DNA from 2 places in the Stenotrophomonas sp. SMYL41 genome. Region 2 is predicted to be linked to the other one. Evidence: riboswitches for the same ligand, from Rfam matches in the RefSeq annotation. Region 2 holds a riboswitch; the other holds the start of a gene.

Region 1 (4,192 bases), on a different contig from region 2:
CGGCCCGGTTCGTACAGGTGCACTTCGCCGGTCAGCAGGTGGACCACGCCCTTCAGGCGCTGGCCCATGCCGATCGGCCAGGTCACCGGGGCGCACTGGATGCCGAGCACGGTTTCCACTTCATCCAGCAGCTCGATCGGGTCCTTGCCCTCGCGGTCGAGCTTGTTGATGAAGGTCATGATCGGGGTGTCGCGCAGGCGGCACACTTCCATCAGCTTGATGGTGCGTTCTTCCACGCCCTTGGCCACGTCGATCACCATCAGCGCCGAGTCCACCGCGGTCAGCACGCGGTAGGTGTCTTCGCCGAAGTCGGCGTGGCCGGGGGTGTCGAGCAGGTTGACGATCTTGCCTTCGTACGGGAACTGCATCACCGAGGAGGTGACGGAGATGCCGCGCTCCTTTTCCAGGGCCATCCAGTCGGACGTGGCGTGGCGGGCGGCCTTGCGGCCCTTGACCGAACCGGCCATCTGGATCGCGCCCCCGAACAGCAGCAGCTTTTCGGTCAGCGTGGTCTTGCCTGCGTCAGGGTGGGAAATGATGGCGAAGGTGCGGCGGCGCGACGCTTCGTTGGCGACTTCGGACATGGCAGTGGCGCCCGCCCGGGGCGCTTTTCAAAGAGATAAGCGCCCGATTATACCGGCCGGGGCCGGTCAGCGCCCGGTACCGCCTTCAGCCGCGCCCTGGCGGGCGAACTGCAGTTGGCCCTGTTCGGCGAAGATGCGCACCGGCACCGAGCGCAGGTTCATGCCCCGGTTGACCTGCACCACGAAGTGCAGGTGCGGCGCGCTGCTGTAGCCGCTGTTGCCGGACAGACCGATCGGCTGCCCGGCCCCTATCGCCTGGCCGCGACGCACACGCATGCCGCCGGCCTGCAGGTGGCCGTACAGGGCCATGCTGCCGTCGCTGTGCAGCACGCGGATGAAGTTGGCGCGGGCACCATCACGTTCGCGGTCCTGGCCGTTGCCACGGAAGCCATCCTGGATCTGCATCACCGTGCCCTCGCGCGCGGCCAGCACCAGGGTGCCCTCCGGCAGCGCGAAGTCGACCGCGTCGCGGTTCTCCTCGTCGTCATGGCTGAAGCGTCCCTGCGGCGCCTGGTCCACGCGCAGGCGGGCCGCGTCGAACGGCAGGCGGTAGGCGACATCTTCGGCCTGTGCGGCCGGGTTGCCCGGCACCGACTGCAGGCGCAGATCGAGCATGCGGCCATCGATCGGGGCGGGCAGGTGGCCGACCACCAGGCTGCTGTCGCCCTGGATCAGCGACTCGACCGGGAGGCCTTCAACCGGGTGCCCAGGGGCGGCGCGCAGCTGGATCTGCAGCGGCCCCGCCAGCCCGTTGTCGATGCGGGCCTGCCACTGCCCGCCGACCGGCTGCAGGCGCAACCGGGCCATGGGGGCGGTGACCTCAGCGCTGGCTGCGCGGGTGGCCGGGACAGGCGAGGGAACCAGTCCCCACCCCTGGCGCCAGTCGCCGGCGTGTGCGGTCGCGCTCGCCAGCAGAGTCAACAGCAGGCAGGACAGGGGCAGGCGCGGCATCGGCGTTTCCAGCGAAAAGGACCGCCGGGACTGTAGCTGATCCTGAACGGGACGACCGCGACGGCCTTCGCATAGTGTTCCTGAAAATATTCATCGCTTTATCCGTATGAAGGGATTGACAGTGCGGAAAAGGGCTGGCATCGTGGCTCCACCATCGAGACCGGCAGAGGGACAGGCCCTTTGAAGCCGGGGCAGCCCGCAGGCGCGCAAGCGTCTGCGTAGGTGCCAAATCCTGCGGGGACCGTGGCGTCCACCGAAAGATGGTTCGAACCATGCACCACACGTGCATCTCGAACGTGGGCCCCGCGAAGGCTCGATGGCCGATTCCCCAACCGGATCCCGCCATGAGCTTCGCCGCCAGTACCGCCATTCGCCCCGAACCCTTTGTCCCCGTCAGCGTGCCGGTCGAAGACCGCGTGCATGCCGAGCGCGGTGAGTTCGCCGCGGTGCTGTCGATGCGCCACGCAGGCCCCAGCCCGGTGCGCCTGCGCTATGAGTGGGTCGGCCCGGCCAATGCACCGGTGGTGGTGCTGGCCGGTGGCATTTCCGCCCACCGCCACGTGGCGTCCAACGCACAGTTCAGCGAGAAGGGCTGGGCCGAAGACCTGGTGGGCAGCGGCCGGGCGCTGGATCCGCAGCAGCTGCGCGTGCTGGCCTTCGATTTCATCGGTGCCGACGGTGCACTGGATGTGCCGATCGATACCGCCGACCAGGCCGATGCATTGGCGCTGCTGCTGGACCACCTCGGCATCCGCGCGCTGAAGGCGTTCGTGGGCTACTCCTACGGCGCGCTGGTCGGCCAGCAGTTCGCGATCCGTCATCGTGCCCGCGTGCGCCAGCTGGTGCTCGCCAGCGGCGCGCACCGACCGCATCCGTATGCCGCCGCCTGGCGCGCACTGCAGCGCCGCGCGGTCGCGCTCGGCCAGCTGCAGTGCGGCGAAGACCATGGCCTCGCCCTGGCGCGGCAGTTCGCGATGCTCAGCTACCGCACGCCGGAAGAATTCGGCGAGCGCTTCGATGCCGCGCCGGAGGTCATCAATGGCCGCGTGCGCGTGGCCGCCGAAGACTATCTCGACGCCGCCGGTGCGCAGTACGTCGCGCGCACGCCGGTGACCGCCTACCTGCGCCTGTCCGAATCGATCGACCTGCATCGCGTTGATCCCACCGCGATCCTGCCGCCGACCGTGGTGGTGGCGGTGGAGGGCGACCGCCTGGTGCCGCTGGCCGACCTGGTCGGCCTGGTCGAAGGGCTGGGTCCGCGCGGCAGCCTGCGCGTGCTGCGCTCGCCCTACGGCCACGACGCCTTTCTCAAAGAAACCGATCGCATCGACGCGATCCTCGCCACCGCCTTCCGCACTTCTGGAGAGTCCGCATGAGCCTGCACGCCAACGAGCCGTCCTGTAGTCGTACCACTGCCGCCGTCCGTGCCGGCATCGATCGGGACACCGCGCATGGCGCGGTCACGCCGCCGATCGTGCTGTCGTCGAACTTCAGCTTTGAAGGCTTCGGCAACAAGCGCCAGTACGACTACACGCGCAGTGGCAACCCGACCCGCGACCTGCTCGGCGAGGCGCTGGCCGAACTGGAAGGCGGCGCCGGCGGCGTCATCACTGCGACCGGCATGGGCGCGATCAACCTGGTGCTGAACGCGCTGCTTCAGCCGGGTGACACCCTGGTGGTGCCGCACGATGCCTACGGTGGCAGCTGGCGCCTGTTCAATGCGCTGGCAAAGAAGGGCCACTTCGAGCTGGTCACCGCCGACCTGACCGATCCGCGTGCGCTGGCGCAGGCGCTGGCCACGCAGCCGAAACTGGTGCTGGTGGAAACCCCGTCCAATCCGCTGCTGCGCATCACCGACCTGCGTTTCGTCATCGATGCCGCGCACAAGGCTGGCGCACTCGTGGTGGTTGACAACACCTTCCTGTCGCCGGCCCTGCAGCAGCCGCTGTCGTTTGGCGCGGACCTGGTGCTGCACTCCACCACCAAGTACATCAACGGACACAGCGATGTGGTCGGTGGCGCGGTGGTTGCGCGCGATCCGGCGCTGCACGAGCAGCTGGTGTGGTGGGGCAATGCGCTGGGCCTGACCGGCTCGCCGTTCGATGCCTTCCTGACCCTGCGCGGCCTGCGCACGCTGGACGCGCGCCTGCGCGTGCACCAGGAAAACACTGCGTCCATCGTTGCCCTGCTGGACCAGCATCCGGCGGTCGGCGCGGTGTACTACCCAGGCCTGGCCGATCACCCGGGCCACGCCATCGCCGCGCGCCAGCAGAATGGCTTCGGCGCGATGCTGTCGTTCGAACTGGCGCACTGTGCCGGTGATGATCCGCACGCGGCGGTGCGTGCGTTTGTCGACGGACTGCGCTGTTTCACCCTGGCCGAATCGCTGGGCGGCGTCGAAAGCCTGATCGCGCATCCGGCCACCATGACCCATGCAGCGATGACCGCCGAAGCACGCGCAGCGGCTGGCATCAGCGAAGGGCTGCTGCGCCTGTCGGTTGGCATCGAGGCCGAGCGTGACCTGCTGGCGGACCTCGGCGCTGCGCTGCAGCGCGCCGAAGCCGTGATCGATGCGGCTGCGCGCCGCAAACAGGTGGTGGATGCATGAGCGCGCTCGCCGCTGAAATTCCCGTGCTGGGCGCAGGACGCCTGGCGCT
Region 2 (4,192 bases):
CAACCACCGCGCCACCGACCACATCGCTGTGTCCGTTGATGTACTTGGTGGTGGAGTGCAGCACCAGGTCCGCGCCAAACGACAGCGGCTGCTGCAGGGCCGGCGACAGGAAGGTGTTGTCAACCACCACGAGTGCGCCAGCCTTGTGCGCGGCATCGATGACGAAACGCAGGTCGGTGATGCGCAGCAGCGGATTGGACGGGGTTTCCACCAGCACCAGTTTCGGCTGCGTGGCCAGCGCCTGCGCCAGCGCACGCGGATCGGTCAGGTCGGCGGTGACCAGCTCGAAGTGGCCCTTCTTTGCCAGCGCATTGAACAGGCGCCAGCTGCCACCGTAGGCATCGTGCGGCACCACCAGGGTGTCACCCGGCTGAAGCAGCGCGTTCAGCACCAGGTTGATCGCGCCCATGCCGGTCGCAGTGATGACGCCGCCGGCGCCGCCTTCCAGTTCGGCCAGCGCCTCGCCGAGCAGGTCGCGGGTCGGGTTGCCACTGCGCGTGTAGTCGTACTGGCGCTTGTTGCCGAAGCCTTCAAAGCTGAAGTTCGACGACAGCACGATCGGCGGCGTGACCGCGCCATGCGCGGTGTCCCGATCGATGCCGGCACGGACGGCGGCAGTGGTACGACTACAGGACGGCTCGTTGGCGTGCAGGCTCATGCGGACTCTCCAGAAGTGCGGAAGGCGGTGGCGAGGATCGCGTCGATGCGATCGGTTTCTTTGAGAAAGGCGTCGTGGCCGTAGGGCGAGCGCAGCACGCGCAGGCTGCCGCGCGGACCCAGCCCTTCGACCAGGCCGACCAGGTCGGCCAGCGGCACCAGGCGGTCGCCCTCCACCGCCACCACCACGGTCGGCGGCAGGATCGCGGTGGGATCAACGCGATGCAGGTCGATCGATTCGGACAGGCGCAGGTAGGCGGTCACCGGCGTGCGCGCGACGTACTGCGCACCGGCGGCGTCGAGATAGTCTTCGGCGGCCACGCGCACGCGGCCATTGATGACCTCCGGCGCGGCATCGAAGCGCTCGCCGAATTCTTCCGGCGTGCGGTAGCTGAGCATCGCGAACTGCCGCGCCAGGGCGAGGCCATGGTCTTCGCCGCACTGCAGCTGGCCGAGCGCGACCGCGCGGCGCTGCAGTGCGCGCCAGGCGGCGGCATACGGATGCGGTCGGTGCGCGCCGCTGGCGAGCACCAGCTGGCGCACGCGGGCACGATGACGGATCGCGAACTGCTGGCCGACCAGCGCGCCGTAGGAGTAGCCCACGAACGCCTTCAGCGCGCGGATGCCGAGGTGGTCCAGCAGCAGCGCCAATGCATCGGCCTGGTCGGCGGTATCGATCGGCACATCCAGTGCACCGTCGGCACCGATGAAATCGAAGGCCAGCACGCGCAGCTGCTGCGGATCCAGCGCCCGGCCGCTGCCCACCAGGTCTTCGGCCCAGCCCTTCTCGCTGAACTGTGCGTTGGACGCCACGTGGCGGTGGGCGGAAATGCCACCGGCCAGCACCACCACCGGTGCATTGGCCGGGCCGACCCACTCATAGCGCAGGCGCACCGGGCTGGGGCCTGCGTGGCGCATCGACAGCACCGCGGCGAACTCACCGCGCTCGGCATGCACGCGGTCTTCGACCGGCACGCTGACGGGGACAAAGGGTTCGGGGCGAATGGCGGTACTGGCGGCGAAGCTCATGGCGGGATCCGGTTGGGGAATCGGCCATCGAGCCTTCGCGGGGCCCACGTTCGAGATGCACGTGTGGTGCATGGTTCGAACCATCTTTCGGTGGACGCCACGGTCCCCGCAGGATTTGGCACCTACGCAGACGCTTGCGCGCCTGCGGGCTGCCCCGGCTTCAAAGGGCCTGTCCCTCTGCCGGTCTCGATGGTGGAGCCACGATGCCAGCCCTTTTCCGCACTGTCAATCCCTTCATACGGATAAAGCGATGAATATTTTCAGGAACACTATGCGAAGGCCGTCGCGGTCGTCCCGTTCAGGATCAGCTACAGTCCCGGCGGTCCTTTTCGCTGGAAACGCCGATGCCGCGCCTGCCCCTGTCCTGCCTGCTGTTGACTCTGCTGGCGAGCGCGACCGCACACGCCGGCGACTGGCGCCAGGGGTGGGGACTGGTTCCCTCGCCTGTCCCGGCCACCCGCGCAGCCAGCGCTGAGGTCACCGCCCCCATGGCCCGGTTGCGCCTGCAGCCGGTCGGCGGGCAGTGGCAGGCCCGCATCGACAACGGGCTGGCGGGGCCGCTGCAGATCCAGCTGCGCGCCGCCCCTGGGCACCCGGTTGAAGGCCTCCCGGTCGAGTCGCTGATCCAGGGCGACAGCAGCCTGGTGGTCGGCCACCTGCCCGCCCCGATCGATGGCCGCATGCTCGATCTGCGCCTGCAGTCGGTGCCGGGCAACCCGGCCGCACAGGCCGAAGATGTCGCCTACCGCCTGCCGTTCGACGCGGCCCGCCTGCGCGTGGACCAGGCGCCGCAGGGACGCTTCAGCCATGACGACGAGGAGAACCGCGACGCGGTCGACTTCGCGCTGCCGGAGGGCACCCTGGTGCTGGCCGCGCGCGAGGGCACGGTGATGCAGATCCAGGATGGCTTCCGTGGCAACGGCCAGGACCGCGAACGTGATGGTGCCCGCGCCAACTTCATCCGCGTGCTGCACAGCGACGGCAGCATGGCCCTGTACGGCCACCTGCAGGCCGGCGGCATGCGTGTGCGTCGCGGCCAGGCGATAGGGGCCGGGCAGCCGATCGGTCTGTCCGGCAACAGCGGCTACAGCAGCGCGCCGCACCTGCACTTCGTGGTGCAGGTCAACCGGGGCATGAACCTGCGCTCGGTGCCGGTGCGCATCTTCGCCGAACAGGGCCAACTGCAGTTCGCCCGCCAGGGCGCGGCTGAAGGCGGTACCGGGCGCTGACCGGCCCCGGCCGGTATAATCGGGCGCTTATCTCTTTGAAAAGCGCCCCGGGCGGGCGCCACTGCCATGTCCGAAGTCGCCAACGAAGCGTCGCGCCGCCGCACCTTCGCCATCATTTCCCACCCTGACGCAGGCAAGACCACGCTGACCGAAAAGCTGCTGCTGTTCGGGGGCGCGATCCAGATGGCCGGTTCGGTCAAGGGCCGCAAGGCCGCCCGCCACGCCACGTCCGACTGGATGGCCCTGGAAAAGGAGCGCGGCATCTCCGTCACCTCCTCGGTGATGCAGTTCCCGTACGAAGGCAAGATCGTCAACCTGCTCGACACCCCCGGCCACGCCGACTTCGGCGAAGACACCTACCGCGTGCTGACCGCGGTGGACTCGGCGCTGATGGTGATCGACGTGGCCAAGGGCGTGGAAGAACGCACCATCAAGCTGATGGAAGTGTGCCGCCTGCGCGACACCCCGATCATGACCTTCATCAACAAGCTCGACCGCGAGGGCAAGGACCCGATCGAGCTGCTGGATGAAGTGGAAACCGTGCTCGGCATCCAGTGCGCCCCGGTGACCTGGCCGATCGGCATGGGCCAGCGCCTGAAGGGCGTGGTCCACCTGCTGACCGGCGAAGTGCACCTGTACGAACCGGGCCGCAACTTCACCCGCCAGGACTCGACCATCTTCCCGTCCATCGATGCCCCCGGCCTGGCCGAGAAGATCGGTGCGCAGATGCTGGCCGACCTGCGTGACGAACTGGAACTGGTGCAGGGCGCCAGCCACCCGTTCGACCTGCAGGCCTATCGCGAGGGCAAGCAGACCCCGGTGTTCTTCGGCTCGGGCGTCAACAACTTCGGCGTGCAGCCGCTGCTGGACTTCTTCGTCGAACACGCACCGGCACCGCAGGCGCGCTCCACCACCGGTCGCGAGATCGCCCCGGAAGAAAACAAGCTGACTGGTTTCGTGTTCAAGATCCAGGCCAACATGGACCCGCAGCACCGCGACCGCGTGGCGTTCATGCGGGTCTGTTCGGGCCGCTTCAGCGCCGGCATGAAGACCTTCCACGTACGTACCGGCAAGGAAATGAAGCTGGCCAACGCGCTGACCTTCATGGCCAGTGACCGCGAGATCGCTGCCGAGGCGTGGCCGGGCGATGTGATCGGTATCCACAATCACGGCACCATTTCCATCGGCGACACCTTCACCGAAGGTGAAGCGGTGACCTTCACCGGCATTCCCAACTTCGCCCCGGAACTGTTCCGCCGTGCACGCCTGCGCGATCC

Evidence for each region. Region 2 has a riboswitch for S-adenosylmethionine ahead of V3B30_RS14470 (homoserine O-succinyltransferase). Riboswitches for the same ligand answer to the same signal wherever they lie in the genome.
Region 1: another riboswitch for S-adenosylmethionine. It lies ahead of V3B30_RS17290 (homoserine O-succinyltransferase); the one in region 2 lies ahead of V3B30_RS14470 (homoserine O-succinyltransferase).

The regions. Positions count from the first base shown of each region.
Region 1 is NZ_JAWIRX010000016.1:65,554-69,745, reverse strand. Features, by position in the region: gene V3B30_RS17300 (peptide chain release factor 3) at 1-584, opposite strand, end outside; gene V3B30_RS17295 (M23 family metallopeptidase) at 651-1,535, opposite strand; SAM riboswitch class I at 1,684-1,802, shown strand; gene V3B30_RS17290 (homoserine O-succinyltransferase) at 1,880-2,911, shown strand; gene V3B30_RS17285 (O-succinylhomoserine (thiol)-lyase) at 2,908-4,143, shown strand; gene V3B30_RS17280 (homoserine dehydrogenase) at 4,140-4,192, shown strand, end outside.
Region 2 is NZ_JAWIRX010000012.1:14,288-18,479, forward strand. Features, by position in the region: gene V3B30_RS14465 (O-succinylhomoserine (thiol)-lyase) at 1-658, opposite strand, end outside; gene V3B30_RS14470 (homoserine O-succinyltransferase) at 655-1,686, opposite strand; SAM riboswitch class I at 1,764-1,882, opposite strand; gene V3B30_RS14475 (M23 family metallopeptidase) at 2,031-2,915, shown strand; gene V3B30_RS14480 (peptide chain release factor 3) at 2,982-4,192, shown strand, end outside.